Regions from separate parts of the Streptomyces sp. NPDC050504 genome, predicted to be linked through region 1. Evidence: riboswitches for the same ligand, from Rfam matches in the RefSeq annotation. Region 1 holds a riboswitch; each other region holds the start of a gene.
What was found. Region 1 has a riboswitch for cobalamin ahead of ACIBNE_RS18615 (ABC transporter substrate-binding protein). Riboswitches for the same ligand answer to the same signal wherever they lie in the genome.
Positions count from the first base shown of each region.

Region 2: it holds a riboswitch for cobalamin, as region 1 does, so the genes downstream of both, ACIBNE_RS24495 (hypothetical protein) here and ACIBNE_RS18615 (ABC transporter substrate-binding protein) in region 1, are expected to answer to the same signal.
Region 3: it holds a riboswitch for cobalamin, as region 1 does, so the genes downstream of both, ACIBNE_RS20505 (hypothetical protein) here and ACIBNE_RS18615 (ABC transporter substrate-binding protein) in region 1, are expected to answer to the same signal.
Region 4: it holds a riboswitch for cobalamin, as region 1 does, so the genes downstream of both, ACIBNE_RS23230 (DUF4430 domain-containing protein) here and ACIBNE_RS18615 (ABC transporter substrate-binding protein) in region 1, are expected to answer to the same signal.

Region 1 is NZ_JBITHO010000004.1:745,841-750,042, reverse strand. It holds gene ACIBNE_RS18630 (Mov34/MPN/PAD-1 family protein) at 32-454, shown strand; gene ACIBNE_RS18625 (GlxA family transcriptional regulator) at 432-1,415, opposite strand; gene ACIBNE_RS18620 (HD domain-containing protein) at 1,506-2,150, shown strand; cobalamin riboswitch at 2,158-2,306, shown strand; gene ACIBNE_RS18615 (ABC transporter substrate-binding protein) at 2,345-3,346, shown strand; gene ACIBNE_RS18610 (FecCD family ABC transporter permease) at 3,357-4,202, shown strand, end outside.
Region 2 is NZ_JBITHO010000006.1:396,713-400,914, reverse strand. It holds gene ACIBNE_RS24505 (ATP-grasp domain-containing protein) at 1-59, opposite strand, end outside; gene ACIBNE_RS24500 (cysteine synthase family protein) at 56-1,168, opposite strand; gene ACIBNE_RS24495 (hypothetical protein) at 1,165-2,052, opposite strand; cobalamin riboswitch at 2,222-2,375, opposite strand; gene ACIBNE_RS24490 (sigma-70 family RNA polymerase sigma factor) at 2,728-3,357, opposite strand; gene ACIBNE_RS24485 (hypothetical protein) at 3,488-4,202, opposite strand, start outside.
Region 3 is NZ_JBITHO010000005.1:351,504-355,705, forward strand. It holds gene ACIBNE_RS20495 (ANTAR domain-containing protein) at 728-955, shown strand; gene ACIBNE_RS20500 (GAF and ANTAR domain-containing protein) at 990-1,748, shown strand; cobalamin riboswitch at 2,101-2,240, shown strand; gene ACIBNE_RS20505 (hypothetical protein) at 2,271-2,489, shown strand; gene ACIBNE_RS20510 (CbtA family protein) at 2,513-3,289, shown strand; gene ACIBNE_RS20515 (class F sortase) at 3,365-4,009, opposite strand; gene ACIBNE_RS20520 (hypothetical protein) at 4,046-4,202, opposite strand, start outside.
Region 4 is NZ_JBITHO010000006.1:94,044-98,245, reverse strand. It holds gene ACIBNE_RS23240 (N-acyl amino acid synthase FeeM domain-containing protein) at 221-817, shown strand; gene ACIBNE_RS23235 (methyltransferase domain-containing protein) at 814-1,521, shown strand; gene ACIBNE_RS23230 (DUF4430 domain-containing protein) at 1,856-2,368, opposite strand; cobalamin riboswitch at 2,533-2,676, opposite strand; gene ACIBNE_RS23225 (hypothetical protein) at 2,951-3,271, opposite strand; gene ACIBNE_RS23220 (hypothetical protein) at 3,505-3,861, shown strand; gene ACIBNE_RS23215 (SUKH-4 family immunity protein) at 4,052-4,202, opposite strand, start outside.

The sequences.
Region 1 (4,202 bases):
CCCCCCCGCCCGTCTGCTTATCCTTGCCGTCATGCTGACCATCACCCAGGCCCTGTACGACCAGATCGTCGCGCACGCCCGAGCCGACCACCCCGACGAGGCGTGCGGCATGGTCGCGGGTCCCGAGGGGTCCGGGCGGCCCGAGCGCTTCATCCCGATGCTCAACGCCGCCCGCTCGCCCACGTTCTACGAGTTCGACTCGTCGGACCTGCTCAAGCTCTACCGCGAGCTGGACGACCGCGACGAGGAGCCGGTGATCGTCTACCACTCGCACACCGCGACCGAGGCGTACCCCTCGCGCACCGACGTCACCTACGCCAACGAGCCGGGCGCGCACTACGTCCTCGTGTCGACCGCCGACAAGGACGACGCCGGGCCCTTCCAGTTCCGCTCGTACCGCATCGTGGACGGCGTGATCACGGAGGAAGACATCAAGGTCGTCGAGGCGTACTAGTCGAGGCGTACTGGGGGACGTACCGCGAGGTGCGGAACCGCGCCGCGTACTCGCTCGGCGTGACCCCCAGGTGCCGCGCGAACACCCGCCGCAGGCTCTCGTCGCTGCCGAGCCCGCTGCGCGCCGCCGCGCCGGTCACGCTCGCGCCACCCTCCAGGAGCATGCGCGCCGCCTCCACCCGCACCCGCTCCACGTACCCCGCCGGCGTCTGGCCCGTCTGCTCGCGGAAGAGCCGGGCCAGATGCCGGACGCTCACCCCCGCCCGGCCCGCCAGCGCCGCCGCGCCGTGATCGGCGGCCGGATCGGCGGCCACCGCGTCCAGCAGCGGCCGTACGAGCGGATGGCGCGTGGGGGCGGTGCGGGACGCCGCCGAGAACTGCGACTGGCCCCCGGGCCGCTGGAGGAACACCACCAGGTCCCGCGCGACCCGCCGCGCCACCGCGGGCCCCCGGTCCTGCTCCACCATCGCCAGGCACACGTCGATCCCGGCCGTCACCCCCGCCGACGTGAACACCTCGCCGTCCTGGACGTAGATCGCGTCCGGCTCGACCCGCACCCCGGGCCAGCGCGCGGCCAGCGCGTCCGCGTGCTCCCAGTGCGTGGTGGCCCGCCGCCCGTCCAGCAGCCCGGCCGCCGCCAGCGCGAACGCCCCCGTGCACACCGCCGCCACCCGCCCTGAACGCCCGGCCGCCGCCGTGACCTGGGCGATCAGCTCGGGCGCCGTGAGCAGCCCGGCCACGTCGACCGCGCCCGGCACCACCAGCGTGTCCGCCCGCCCCGCGTCCGCGACGGCCAGGCCCCCGCCGATGCGCAGCCCCGAAGCGGTCGTGACGTCGCCGCCGTCCGGGGTGCAGACGGTCACGGTGTAGCCGGGCGCGGTGCCGAACACCTCCAGCGGCGCCGAGACGTCGAGGAGGCGCACGCCGTCGTAGGCGAAGACGATCACATCGTGGGAGCCCATGCGCGCGAGCGTAGGCCGTGTCCGGATCTGTGGGAACCCTGTCCCGTACGGACATGGCCCGCCCGCCCCTCCTCCCGGCAGGCTGTGGCCATGACGAAGAACACGATCGAGAACATCACCGAGGCCCCCGACACCGAGCTCGCCCGCGCCGCCACCGAACTCGTCCGCGACACCGCGAGCGAACTGGTCTACCACCACTCGCGCCGCGTCTACTTCTTCGGCGCCGCCCGGGGCCGCGACCGCGGCCTCTCCTTCGACCCCGAACTCCTCTACGTCGGCGCCATGTTCCACGACCTCGGCCTGGGCGAGGCGCACCGCACCAGCGGCCGCCGCTTCGAGGTCGACGGCGCCGACGCGGCCCGCCGCTTCCTCCAGGCGCACGGCGTTCCCGAGGACTCCGTACGCCGCGTGTGGACCGCCATCGCCCTGCACACCACCCCCGGCATCCCAGAGTTCATGGAGCCCGAGGTCGCGCTCGTCACGGCGGGCGTGGAGTACGACGTCCTGGGCATCGGCTACCACGACCTCGCCCCCGAGCACCGCGACGCGATCACCGCACTGCACCCCCGCCCCGACTTCAAGCGCCGCATCCTGGAGTCGTTCACCGAGGGCATCGCGCCCAAGCCGGACACGACCTTCGGCAACATCAAGGCCGACGTGCTGCGCCACTTCGTGCCCGGCTTCGTCCCCGGCGACTTCGTCGAGACGGTCCAGAACTCCGCCTGGCCCGAGTGACCCCGGCGAAGACGCAGAAGACGCAGGTGACACACTGTGCGCGACCCGGGCGGCAGGACCCAGGAAGCCGGTGCGAAACCGGCGCGGTCCCGCCACTGTGACCGGACGACCCCCTCGTCCGGCAGCCAGGAACTGACCTGCCGCCTCACGCACACCGATCGGGGACGAGGAAATCCCCGTCAGGAGGCACAGCCATGTCCAGGCGCAGCACAGTCACGGTCGCGGTGTCCGCCGCCCTGCTCACCCTCACCACCGCCTGCGGAGGGGGTACCGACAGCAAGGACGACGCCGACGCGAAGGCCGCGCCCGGCTTCCCGTACACCGTCACCAACTGCGGGGTGCAGACCACCTACAAGGCGCCCCCCAAGCGCGTCGTCACCATGAACCAGCACGTCACCGAGGTGATGCTGGAGCTCGGCCTGGAGAAGTCCCTGATCGGCACGGCCTACCTCGACGACAAGGTCCTGCCCAAGTACGCCAAGGCCTACGACGCGGTCCCCGTCCTCGCCAAGGAGTACCCCTCCAAGGAGAAGCTCCTCGCCGCCAACCCCGACTTCGTGTACGGCGGTTACGCCACCGCCTTCGACGCGAAGGAGGGCCGCAGCCGCGACGACCTCAAGCAGTCCGGCATCACGTCCCGGCTCAACGTCGAGTACTGCGCGGACCGGAAGACCGCGCTGGACGACCTCTACCAGGAGATCGGCGAGGTCGGGCAGACCTTCGGCGCCAAGGACCGCGCCGACGCGTGGATCGCGGGAGCCAAGAAGACCGTCGCCACGACCGCCGGGCAGCTCAAGGGCGTGAAGCCGGTCTCCGTCTTCGTCTACGACGGCGGCGACAAGACCGCGTCCACGGCGGGCGGCAAGGGCATAGGCAACGAGATGATCACCCTCGCGGGCGGCCGCAACGTCTTCGCCGACCTCGACAAGCCCTTCGGCGACGCCACCTGGGAACAGGTCGTCGCCCGCAAGCCCGAGACGATCGTGATCTACGACTACGGCTCGGTCACCGTCGAACAGAAGAAGAAGCGCCTCCTGGCCGACCCGGCGCTGCGCGACGTACCCGCGATCAAGAACAAGCGGTTCGCGGTGATGCCCCTCTCCGACGTCGTACTCGGCGTCCGCGCCCCCGCCGCGATCGCCAAGCTCGCGGCCCAGCTCCACCCGGGGACCACCGGCCCCGCCACCACCGGCTGAGGCCCGGCCCATGACCTGCCGCACGGACCGCGAGCCCCGGGGGCCCCTGCGCTACGCCCTGGTGCTCGCGGTCCTGACCGCCGCCCTCGCCGCCGCCGTGGTCGCCGGACTCGCCTTCGGCCAGGTGCACATACCGCCCGGCCAGGTGCTCGACATCCTCTTCGGGAACGCCGAGCCCAGCCCCCTGCGCACCATCGTCCTGGACGTACGGCTGCCGCGCGTCCTGCTCGGCGCCGTCGTCGGCGCCGGGCTCGCCGTCGTCGGCACCGTCCTCCAGGCCCTGGTCCGCAACCCGCTCGCCGACCCCTACCTGCTGGGCGTCTCGTCGGGCGCCTCCACCGGCGTCGTCCTGGTGATCGTCACCGGCATCGGCAGCGGCATCGGCCTCGCCACCAACGTGACGATGCCCGCGGGGGCGTTCACCGGCGCCCTGCTCGCCACGGTCCTGGTGTACGCGCTGGCGCGGCGCGGCGGCCAGCTCACCGGACCGCGCCTGGTCCTGGCCGGCGTCGCCGTCGCGTACATCCTCACCGCCCTCACCAGCCTGATGCTGGTGATGTCGCCGCGCTCCGAGCACTTCAAGGAGGCCATGTACTGGTCGCTCGGCGGCCTCGGCTCGGCCCGCTGGGACATGCTGCTCCTGCCCGCCGCCGTCCTCGCCGTCGGCACCGCGCTGCTGATCGCGGTCGCCAGACCGCTGGACCTGATGCTCGTGGGGGAGGAGGGCGCCACCGTGCTCGGCCTGGACACCTCCCGCTTCCGCGCCGCGATCTTCCTGCTCACCTCGCTGGTCACCGGCGTGCTGGTCGCCGTCAGCGGGGCCATCGGCTTCATCGGCCTGATGGTGCCGCACGCC
Region 2 (4,202 bases), on a different contig from region 1:
GCCGCGCGTGCCAGGTGGCCGAGGCCGAAGGTGAGCGATTCCAGGCAGGCCACGGTCATGCGGCGGACTCCTTGCTGGGGGGATTTCCGTGTGCGTCCGCCGTGCTGTGCGGGTCGGCGGGCGGGTGCGTGTCGGCGGGTGGGTGCGGGTGGGAACGGGACGTGTCGGGCCGCTGCCACGCGGCGCGGTTCCACGCCATCGTCGACCAGGGCATGGTCATGTCCTCGGGGCTCGCGACCTCGGTCGGTTTGAGCGAGACGAGGTCCGAGGCCTCGCGGTGCCGGGCGAACACCCGCTCCACGTAGCGGTGGCCCGTGTCCGCGCCGATCACCAGGTGCAGCCGGTCGGGGTGGCGGCGGGCCTCGTGCGTCGCCGCGAGGTAGGCCGCGCCGGTGGAGAGCCCGGCGAACACGGCGTGCTCGCGCAGCAGGGCGACCGCGCCGGAGCAGGCGTGCGTGAAGTCCATCCAGTGCACGGCGTCGTACAGGTGGTGGTGGACGTTGTCGAAGGGGATCGACGAGCCGATGCCCGCGATGATCGCCTCCGGGTCGTGGTGGTCCTGGCTGCCGAAGGTGACGCTGCCGAACGGCTGCACCCCCACCAGGCGAACCGTGGGGTCGCGGCGCCGCAGGTGCTCGGTCAGGCCGCCGGTCGACGCCCCCGAGCCGACCCCGCCCACGACGGTCAGCGGCCGGTCGGGCACGGTCGCCGCCACCAGGTCGGCGACCTCCTGGTAGCCCAGGTAGTGGACCTCGTCGTGGTACTGGCGCATCCAGTGGACGTCGGGCCGCTCGGCGAGGATCTCGCGCACCCTGCGGACCCGTAACTCCTGGTCCAGTTTGAGGTTCTGGGACGGTGTGACCCGCTCGACGGTCGCGCCGAGTATCTCCAGCTGGGCGAGCGTGGTGGCGTCCACGGTGGTCGAGCCCACGATGTGGCAGTGCAGCCCGTAGCGGTGGCAGGCCAGCGCCAGCGCGTACGCGTAGATGCCGCTGGAGCTGTCGACCAGGGTCTGCCCGGGACGCACCGCGCCCCGGTCGAGCAGGTGCCGGACGGCGGCGAGCGCCGAGTAGATCTTCATGGATTCGAAGCGGAGCAGGACCGCGCCGTCCGTCAGCCGGACGAGGTCGGGGACCTTCAGGGCGTCGGCGATGTGCGGATGGATCACGCGTAGCCTCCTTGGGCGAACGAGCACTGGTGGCCGAGCGAGTGGAAGAAGGCGGACACCTCGCCCTTGACCGCGGGAGCGGGTCTGCGGGCGAAGAGGAGGCCGACGAGGGAGCCGGTGTGCGCGACGAAGACCCCGTCCGCCCCGAACTCCTCGCGGCGGGCGAGCACGGCGTCGAAGGTCTGCTTGGGCAGCACCTCCTGGGAGAGGGTGGCGCTGACGGTCGAGGCCCTGGCCACGGCCGCCGGGTCGCCGCCCGCGAAACCCTTGAGGAGGTCGGTGAGGCACCGCTCGTACTCCGCCGCGCAGCGCCGGTACTGGCGCAGCAGTTGCGGGGTGACCCCGGCGGTGTCCACCGTGCCTGGCTCCGCGACGAAGGCGGTGTGGAAGGCGATGCCGGTGCCGAGCCGGTGCACGACCCGGTGGCGGCCGCTCAGGTAGAGCGCGTACTCCTGGAGGAACACGCTGTCGGCCCGCTCGATCGCGGACAGGACGCCGATGACGACGCGGGAGTCGTACGGCAGGGAGAAGACCCGGAAGAGACAGCGCAGCGTCGCCACGATGTCGGCCGTCGAACTGGCCATGCCCACACCGACGTCGAGGTCGGAGTAGGTGTTCCAGCGGCCGGGCGGCGGTTCCAGGCCGTAGTGGTCGAGGAACAGCCGCGCGGCCTTCGCCGCCTTCGCACCGAGGTTCTCGGTGCCCGTCGGCGCTCCGGCGTCCGGGGTGAAGTACACCCAGGAGTGGCGGTCCACCGGGAAGGAGACGATGGCTATCTCCGGGCGGTCGCGCGCGTCCAGCGGCCCCTGGTACAGCTCGCCCAGCGTGCCGTGGCAGACGCCGGAGACGGTTCGCGCGGGCCGGTTATCGGCGTCGGTCAGCATCGCAGCACCCCGGTCACGTACCCATCCCCTCGTCGCCAGGTCCCGAGGGACGGTCCGGTACGTGAGGGCGTACGCGCGGTATGAGCGCGCCGTGTCCGCCTGCACCGCCGACCCAGCCCACGAGGTCACCGTGTTGGAGCGCGTGCGACCCCGCACGCGCGCAGTGGGCAGGTCTTCGGACTGAAGGGCCCGGCGCCGGACCTTCCGGCGTCACCTACCGGCCGTCGCTTCCCGGGCCCTCGGACGGGTCCCAGTGCTGTTGACGGCTTTCGTTCCCTCTCACCGCTGCGGGACAGTCCCGGAATCCCACCGGGTTCCCTCTTGGGGCCCGTGTCCGGCACGGGCCTTTCGACGCGCCACGCAATCATGGCGCGAACCGACTGCGCCGTCAGAGTAGGCGGTGGCTCAGGCGCGGCAACAGGGTTGGCCGGGTGGTTGTCCTGAATGACACCGCTGACGGGGTGCGGTATCCGTGCCGCGCAGGTCAGTGACCGGGCCGAGCGCGGAGCGGCCGCTTCACCGATGGCTTGTTGCGAACTATGTGCAACAACAATCCATTGCCGGCGAGGGTCATGGCGGTGTGTCGGATCGTCCTGTGGTGAGTCCTGGGCGGGCCGGTGTGCGACGGGTGGTTGCCCGGCCCACGGGGTCCTGTGGGCCGGGCGGTGTGCCGGGTCAGGCGAGTGCGGGAACCGTGCCCGTCCGGTGGCCGACGGGGGCGGCGGTCTCGACGTCGCGCAGCAGCGAGACGAGCGCCGAGCGGGCGCGCGCGACCCGCGAACGGACCGTACCGACCGGGCAGTCGGCCGCCTTCGCGGCCTCCAGGTAGGACAGGCCGAGCAGTTGCGTGAGGACGAACGCCTCACGGCGCTCGGCCGGTATCGACGCCAGGAGTTCGGCGAGCGCCACGCCCTCGTCGAACCCGGGGAGTCCCTGCGGCTGGGAGCGCTCGGCGGCCGTCTGCCAGTCGTCGAGGTCCGACAGCCGGGGCCTGGCGGCCGCGTGCCGCAGGCTGTCCACGACCGTCCTGCGGGCGATGGACAGCAGCCAGGCGCGCGCGGACGAGCGCCCCGCGAAACGGGGCAGGGCCGCGAGGGCCCGGAGGAACACCTCCTGGGTGAGGTCGTCGGCCGCCTGGCGGTCGGCGCTGACGTACGCGACGTATCTCCATACGTCCCGGTGCAGCGCGCGCACGAACAGCTCCACCTTCGCGGGCTCGCCGTCGCGCGCCGCGAGGGCCAGGCGGGTGGTCGCCGCGTCGTCCGCGGCGTCCGGTCGGGGGCGGAAGTTGCGGGCAGGGGTCATCGCCACATGTCCTTACACGTCCTGAGGGCAAGGGAGTCCGGCGCGCCCGGTGGCGGCGCCGGTGCTGCGCACGGCCCGCGGCGAAAGGCGCGGGCCGCTGCCCGAGGCGCGGAGCGGGTTACGCGGGCCGTCAGGGCCCGTGCGGCACGCCGCGCAGTCGGGGAGCCTGCTGTCGAACGACAGCGACTGCCCGGGGCGGACCCCTGGTCGGGAGCGTTCGGGAAGCATGCAGGAGCTGCCGGGGAGCGGGCTCGTCACCCGGCCGCACGGGCCGTATCCGGGAGCGGACTGGTGGCGCGGCCGCGGTCGCCAGCAGCAGCCGGAGCGGCCTGAACAGCGCCGCGGGGACCGCGCGCAGGAGCCGGAACGCCGCCCGCTCGCCGTACGCGAGCCACATCCCGCCGAGCAGCGCGGCCAGTGCGTGCGCCGCCGTCATCCCGGCCATCGGACCCGTCACCGCCCCCGTCACCGCCTCGGTCACCGCTTCGGTCACCGTCTCGGGCAGCGACGAGGACGCGGCCGTCATGTCGTGCCCGGTGGGGGAGGGCGGGGCGTGGTGCGCCATGCCCAGGTGGCCCGCGGCGTGCGCCGGACAGCCGCTGCCGCCGGGGGCCGCCCCCGCGGACTGGGACCACGAGAACACCGTGTGCAGCGCGGTCTGGAAGGCCGTGGCCGCCGCCGTGACGGCGAGGAGCCCGCGCTCCCGGCCCGCCAGGCCCCACGCGCCCAGGGCCGTGCCGGCGAAGCTCACCGCGAGGGTTCCCGTGGACAGTGCCCGGCCCGACATGAGGACGTGGCCGACGGCGGCGAGCAGCACGCAGACCGCCGCGAACATCGCGGCGCGC
Region 3 (4,202 bases), on a different contig from region 1:
CCCTTGGGTGCACCGAGTCCGCTCCGGACAGGACCGGGCGGATCAATCGTGACACACCCGCCCCGCGCGCCGGGATGCCGGGCGGGGACGCCCCCCGGCCACCCCGTGACCGCCCCGCAGCAGGTGAAGGGCCGCAACAGCCCCTCCGGGGCTAAGCTGTGCGGCGCTGCTCGGAAACTTCGGGAGGAGGGCTTGGTCAGCGCGCACATGGCCGCCCTGCTGGACGAGCTGGCGGCCCATCGCACCGCCGGTCTCGACGTCTCCTTCGCCCGCCGCTGCTGTGTGGCCCTCGGGGTCGACGGACTGGCCGTGACGCTCTGCGACAACGGCTCCTTCGGCGAGCTGATCTGGGCGAGCGACGAGCTCAGCGCACGCCTGGACGACCTCCAGTTCACGCTGGGCGAGGGACCGGGACCCGACGCGGCCCGCGGCCTCGGACCGTCGCTGGACGCCGATCTGCGGCTGGTGCCGCAGGCCAGGTGGCCGTCGTTCCTGCCGGCCGCGGAAGCGCTCGGACCGAGCGCGGTCTTCGCGCTGCCGCTCCAGATCGGGGCGATCCACGTCGGAGTGCTGACCTGCCGGAGGGACGTGCCGGGGCCGCTCGGTGAGGCCTCGCTCGTCGACGCCCTGGTCTTCACCGAGGCACTGACCCTGGCCCTGCTGGGGGAACGGCGCGAGGGGGGAGGACGGATGGCTGGAGGAGGGGGTCTGGCTGCACCGCGCGGAAGTGCACCAGGCGACCGGCATGATCTCCGTACGGCTCGGGATCACGCCCGCCATCGCGCTGCTGCGGCTGCGGGCCTACGCGTTCGCCGAGGAGCGCGCGGTGCTGGAGGTGGCCAGGGACGTGGTGGCGAGAAGGCTTCGATTCCCGCTCCCGGGGGAGCAGCAGAGCGAGGGGAACGAGGCGGGGGACCGTGGGGGCAGCGACGACGACAGGGGGACGGGACGATGAACGTTCCGCACTCCGCCGGATCAAGGTGACAGGCATGGACAACCCCTTGCGCGAACAGCAGCTCGCCTCGGTCTTCGCGGAACTCGCCGACACGCTCGTGGACGACTTCGACGTCATCGAGTTCCTGCAGCGGACGGCGGCGCGCTGCGTGGAACTCCTCGACGTCAGGGCCGCCGGGCTGATGCTGCTCAACCAGCGCGGCAGGCTCCAGACGGCGGCCTCCTCCGACGAACGCGCCTGGCTGCTCGGCGTGCTGGACGCCCAGCACGCCGAGGGGCCCTGTCTGGACTGCTGCCGCACCGGGGCCCCGGTGGGCCCGATCGCGCTCGACTCGGCGGAGGCGGCGGCGCGTTGGCCCGCGTTCACCGCGCACGCCCGCGCGGCCGGGTTCGTGAACACGTTCGCCGTGCCGATGCGGATGCGGGAGAACCCGATCGGCGCGCTGAACGTGTTCCTGAACGCCGACCAGCACCCGCCCGATCCCGCCGACGTACGGCTGACACAGGCGTTCGCGGACACCGCGACCATCGGCATCCTCCAGCAACGGACCGTGCAGCACGGCGAGTTCCTGCTCGGCCAGCTCCAGTCCGCGGTCACCAGTCGCGTCAGGGTGGAACAGGCCAAGGGGATACTCGCCGAACGCTGGGGAATCTCGGTGGACGCGGCCTACGAGGAGCTGCACGACTACGCGGCCGCGCACCGCGCGCCGCTGTCCCAGGTGGCGCTGGCGCTGGTCAGGGGCGAACTGGACGCGGAGGCACTGCGCGCGGCCGGGGACGAGGAGCGGGACTGAGCCCCACGGGCGCGGCCCGCGCGGCGCGCCCCGCGCAGGGCACGGACAGCGACTGGTTCGCGACATCCCGTCAACGGCCCCCTAGGCTCTGCCCGTTCGCCGTTCTAAAGTGAGGCGCAGAGGCCCCGGTCCCCGGCCCCGAGCACCACGGCTCCACGGACCCTCCAGACCTCCCGTGCAGGCGCCGGGTTCCTCCCGCAGCCCGCGCACCCACGGTCGAGGACCGGTCCGGTCGTCGGCTCCGGGGGGAGCGGGCCGTCGGCCGGACCAGGTGGTGCCCCGCGGCCTCTCCGCACCCCCGAACAGGTGTTCCGCCACTCGGACGTTTGGTTGACAGGTTCCGGCCATGCTGGGACTCTCGCGGACGACAAGTCCATACATCGAGGCGACGCCAGCCAGGAACCCGGTGCGAATCCGGGACGGTCCCGCCACTGTGAACCCGTGCGCCACGCGCGGGAGAGTCAGGTACTGGCCCGTCGTCCTCCTGCCATGGGGCGTGGAAACCCCAGAAGGAGCACCGGTATGTCCCTGCACTCCGCACCGTCGACCGACACCGCGGCCGTCCCCGCCGCGGCCATCAGCACGCGCGACTGGCTGATCGCGCTCGCCGCCGCGATCGTCGCCCTGCTCGCGCTCTACGCGATCTTCATGGACAACGGCACCGTCGTCTCGGCGACCGGCGAATACCTGCACGAGTTCTCGCACGACGGGCGGCACCTCTTCGGCGCCCCCTGCCACTGACCGGGACGGACACCCAGCACACCATGGCGATCACGTCCCCCGTACTGCCCCTGCTCGGCCGCGGCCTGGCCGCGGGCGGCGCCGCCGGTCTGGCGACCGGCCTGTTCTCGCTCCTCCTCGCCGAGCCCCTGATGGACAAGGCGATCCGCCTGGAGGAGGCCCGCAGCGAGGCGGCCCACTCGCACGGGGCGGCAGCCGCTGCCGCCCAGCACCACGAAGAGCTGTTCAGCCGCTCCACCCAGCACTTCGGCCTGGTCGTCACGGCCGTCGTCGCCGGGCTCGCGCTGGGCGCCCTGTTCGCCGTCGCCTACGCGCTGGTCCACCGCCGCACGCCGACCGCGGCGCCGTGGCCCCGCGCACTGCTCTTCTCGGCGGCGGCGTTCTGCGCCGTCTCGCTCTTCCCCGGCCTGCGCTACCCGGCGAACCCGCCGGGCGTGGGCGACTCCGGCACCGTCGCCCACCGCCAGGACCTCTGGCTGGGCGCGGTCGCCGTCGGCGTCCTCGGGATGTTCCTCGCCCGGCAGGTGTACGTGCGCCTGGCGGGGCGGCCCGAGCCGGTGCGCCAGCTCGCGGTGGCCGGTACGGCGGTCGCGGTGCTCGCGCTGCTGTTCGCACTGCCGGGCAACCCCGACGAGGTGCCCGTGGCGGCGACGCTGCTGTGGGACTTCCGGGTGCTGTCGCTGGCCTCGCACGCGCTGCTGTGGGCGGTGTTCGCCGCGGTGTTCGGCGGCCTCGGGCTGCGGGCGGCGGGGCGGGCCGAGCGGGTGACCGGGCCGGTGGCGGTGACGCCTGCGGCGTGAGGCCTGCGGCGTGAGGACAAGGGTGTGACGACAGGGGCGCGGGCCGCTCGGAGCCGGTCCGCGCCCGTCCCCCGTTCACACCTTCTCGGCCGCCCGGCCGACGCCCGTCAGGAACGCCGACACCACCACGTTCGCGGTGTAGGCGCGCGCCTCGCGGTCGTACGTGCCCCCGCAGGTGATCAGGCGCAGCTCCGCGCGGCCGTCGGCCCTGGGGCCGTACGCCTTGCGCGGGTCGAACTTCTCGCGCGTGAAGACCTGTACGTCGTCGATGGTGAACTCGGCGACCGAGCCGTCCGTCCTGGTGACCTTGACCTGTTCGCCGGGGCGGGCGGCGCTGAGCCCGTAGAAGACGGCGGGCTTGGTCTCGGTGTCGACGTGGCCGACGAGCAGGGCGGCGCCCGCCGCGCCGGGCTCGGTGCCCGCCCGGTACCAGCCGACGGTGTGCGGCATCTCGAAGGGCGGCGGGTCGATCGCCCCTCCGGCGTCCAGGCCCCGTGGGATCACCGGGGCCCGGATGCCTATGGAGGGGATCTCCACCTGGTGCGGCCTGGCCGGTTCCAGGGGGTCGTGCGCGGGCGGCAGCGGTACGTCCAGGGGGCGGCCCACCGCGGCGACGTCGCCGGTCGTGGGGGTGGCGACGCCCGCGGGGCCGTTGGTGACCTCGCGGCCCCACAGCCACAGGCCGAGCAGCAGCACCGCCCAGGCGATGCCGGTGATCATGCGGCCGTGGCCGCGGCTCTCCCCGGACACCGCGGCCTACTCCAGGTCCGCGCGGCGGCGGCGTACCGTGCGCAGCGCGACCGCGACGGCCGCGACGGCCGCGAGCGCGAGGCCGATGAGGGCGTGCCGGGTGCCGGGGCCCTCCTCGGTGGCGGCGGTCTCCGTGACGGCGCCGCCCTCGACGGGACGCTCG
Region 4 (4,202 bases), on a different contig from region 1:
CCGTGGGCGGGCACGGAGGCGCGGCGACCTGGTCGCGCACCCACCACGAGGACGAGGACCGGGTGCGGCACCACTCGGCACCAGCGTGCCGAACCGCTGATGTGCGGATGAGGGGATCGTGTTGGGGGTCCCGGGACCCTTCACCGCTCGCCGCTCCTACGGCATCCTGCTGTGCCGTGTCGGCCGTACGACGGGCGGCCGGGGGAAAAACGGGGGAGAGATGGATCCTTTGGTCATAGGCGCACCGCGGCGCGGCGCGCGCGGACTGTCCCTGCGGGTGGCCCGCACCGAGCGGGAGCGTGCGGAGGTGCGGGAGCTGCGCCGACGGCACGCGCCCGGCGGTCCGATCCCCGTCTGGGACGCGTACGACGAGGACGAGGACACCCTTTTGGTGGTGTGCCGGGAAGCCGACGAGGCTGTGGGGTCGCTGAGGATCACCCGGCACCTGCCGGACCGGGGCGATCTGACCTCGTACTTCCCTGACATGCCCGCGGCCCTGTTCGACGCTCCGCACGGCAGCGCCTCCGTGGGGCGGGTGCTGGTCGCGCCGACGCACCGCTCCGCGGACATCACGGCAGCGCTGATCGAGGCCGCCGGTCTGTGGTGCGTTCGGACCACCCCGCTGCGGCGGTACCTCGCGGCGGCCGCCCCGCGCGTGGCCCGCTTCAACCGGTTCTTCGGCGCCCGGCCCGTCCTCGGCCCGGTGGCTGTGCCTGGCTTCGCGGAAGGGCTGGTCCTGATGGACGGTTCGCTGCCCGGGACGGCGGCGCGGGCCGGTGAGTGGCTCACGGCGCGCGGCTGGGAGCCGGGCCGGTGAGGGGCGTGGAGGCGGCGGTGGCGGCGGGCAGGGTGGAGATGACTTCCCGGCCGCTCGCCGAGTACCGGCTGTGCCTCGGGCTCAGGGACGGGGAACTCCTGCGGGGGCCGGTGCTGGACTGTTCCGGCGGAGCCTCGTCCTTCGCGGCGGAAGCCAGGGCCCTGGGCGCGGACGTGACCTCCGCGGACCCGGTGTACTCCCTCTCTCCAGAGCGACTGGCCGCCCTGACCGCTACGGCGCGGGAGCGCCTGATCGCGCTGGCCGAGCGGGTGGGGGACACGCTCGACTTCTCCTGGTCCGGGTCCTGGGAGGCCCACCTGAAACTGTGGGACGGGTCGGCGGAGGCATTCCTGCGGGACTACACCGCCGATCGGGAGCGGAACACCGGGCTGTACGTGGCCGGCGGTCTGCCCCGGCTGCCGTTCCCGGACGGCCGCTTCGGGCTGACGCTCTGCTCGTTCCTGGTCTTCACCTTCCCCGGCCTGCTGGACCCGTTCGAGGCACTGCGGGACCTCGTGCGTGTAACCGCGCCCGGCGGAGAAGTGCGGGTCACGCCGCTTCAGGACGCGGCGGGGGACCCGTATCCCGAGCTGGAGACACTGCGCGTACGGCTGGCGGAGACGGGGGTGGAGACGGAGGTGCGGCCCATCGCGTACAGCCTCAATCCGAGGCAGACGACGATGCTGGTCCTTCGCCGGGGCTGAGCGCGCACCGAGAGGGTCCGGGGACGGTACGCCCCGGACCCTCTCGGGCGAAAGCCCCCGCTGAACCCCTGACGGCAACCTCCGAGCGGTCCGCACGGAGATTCTCCTGCCTCGCCACCTGTGCCCCCCGCCACGAGCTGGGGAACACCGATCCGAGACCGAAGAGCGCGAACCGCTGCCGGCGCGGAACACCTCCGCTCACGCGGAGAGGACGGAGCCACGACGCGTGTGATCGTGACTGGCTCTGGAACACCTCCGCCTGCGCGGAGAACACCGTCCGAAGAACGGTGGAGGCACGGAGGCCGCGGTGAGTCGCCCCGCCACGTCCGAAAGGTCAGAACGCGGTCCAGGTGAAGGCGACCTTGTCGCCCGCGTTGAGCTTGAACTGGCAGCCGCCCACGGGGGTGGACGTGCCGTTGACGGAGATGTTCCAGTAGGCGGCGCCGCCCCCGCTGACGTTCTTGATCGTGTCGACCGAGAAGTCGTCGAACGACGCGTACCAGGTGCCGTCCCAGGTGAAGTTCCGCTTGCGGGCGGCGTCGTCGAGGGCCGCGGTCGGGGTGGGGACGGGAGCGGCGTTGGCGCTCCCGTTGGTGCCGTCGCATCTGTGGGTGCCGCCGGTCGCGGTCGTGACGTCGTGGCCGCGGGTCTTTATCTTCCCCTTGAAGAGGAGCCCGTCCGGGCCGGTCACGGTGAGGGACACGCGTACGGCGGCGTTCGTGCCGCGTGCGTCCGTTCCCGGGGCGCTCTGGGCGTGGGCGACCGCGGGGACGGTGGAGAGGGCCAGGCCGAGGGCCGTTGCGGCGATCAAGTGGCGTGTGCGGCGCGGGGCGGCGGTACGGGTCATGGTGGAGCCTTCCTGGCGGGGCGGTCCACAGCTCGTCACCGACGAGCGGACCGTCGACCCGGCAGACGGACCCGCTCCCTCGTCCTCGTGTACCGGACGACGTACCGGACCGCGACACGGCGGACAGGGCTCTCGGCTTCGCGCTGCAGACCATGACAGTGGGAAGCGAATCAACAGCACGCGCCAGGTACTCCGACTCGCGGCCCCACGGGCCGCACACGGTTGCAGGTCAGCGCCGGATTCGCACCGGCTTCCCCTGATCACGCACATATGAGGTTGTTGTACGAGGTGCTGTGACGACCTTCCGCGTCCGGCGGCGTGCGCTGACACCGCAGTCGCCGGACGGTGAAGTCGTCGTACCTTATGGCCCATTGAGCGGCCCGCGCCACCCGGATGCGGCTACGTCCGTCAGGTGGACCGCCACCACGCACAACGCCGTGGACCGGATCCGCCGCTGAGCACGGGGGAGTTGGTACGTCCGGGTGCCGTACGGGCTCCCGGGCGTACCCCTGGGCCGGCGACGGGGCCGATACCCGCACCGCGACACCAGGGCACGACGCCAGGGCACGACGCCATAGGGCGTCAGGAGCAGTGGCACCCTGAACGGGGCGGGGCGGCTTCCCGCAGCGCCGTGATCGCGCGGAGCGTCTCGGTGGTGTGCCCGGCCACCTGGCCGTTCGGCGTGCAGATGTTCCACAGGCCGTCCGGGGACGGCTCGGCCTTGCCGATGAGGTAGGGGCGCGTGATGTCAGTGACGTCGCGGATGGAGATCGTGACACCCGACCTGGCGACGCTGTACCTGCGCCCTATGCACTTCAGGCAGGCGGGGTTGGCTGTCACCCCGTCGAGGTCCAGAGCTTGCTCGTCCTGACCGCTTCTCGTGCCGAGAACCGGACCCAGCATGACACCTCCATCACCTAGCGCGATCACTCAGTCCATCAGCGTAGCCATAGCGACAGAACACATCCCTTCGGATCGTTCCCTCTTGGGACAAACTTGGGTAATGACAATTCCGCAGCGTGACGCCGAACCGCGCGTCAACCGCGGCGGAGGCTCTGGCGAACCGTGGAAAATGGTGGTGCACATCCGCAGCGATGCGCGCCACCGGTACTCGCGCCTCTGTAAGGAATCGCCCGTTGACCATGGAGAACCTGCCAGGAAAGCTGGTGGTCGAGGTGGGAGAGCGCCAGGCCTGGCCCTTCATCACCTTCCTCGACACCGAAAGCGACCCGGAACGCGAGGTCCGGCTCTACCTGGACACCGACTGGCGGATCGCGACGCCCGGGGACGCCGGTGTGCCGCGCACCGGGACACCGGACAATCCGCTGCCGGACCTGGTCCTCATCAACAACCGTTACGTGGTGAGGGCCGCCGAGCACGCGGACGTGTCAGCCGACATCGTCTTCGACAACGGTCTGACGCTGCGCATCTCCGGAGACGGCACCGAGACCACCGCCGGCGAACCCTGGTGGTTCTCCGCCTGGACGCCGTAACGCGCGACGACACGTGGCGACTCGCGACGACTCGCGGCGGGAAAGACAGCGGGGCAGGCACCCTCGGCCGCGTCCTGTGCGGACGCGGACCGAGCGGCCTGGCCGAAGCGCTGCGAGCCTATGGGAGTCTCCGATACCGCCGCGTCGCACCGGTCGCTCGCCTCGCCGCGACCGGATGCGCCCAACGACGTCACCAGTGGCCGATGACGCCCTCCCACCACCAGTCGCCCGGGTCCTCGGCCGCCCCCTTCGGGTCGATGGCGTGCGCGAGGTCGACCGCCGTCTGGAGCATCGGTCCCAGTCGTTCGTCGTCCGCCGCGTCCAGGACGAGCAGGGCCCGG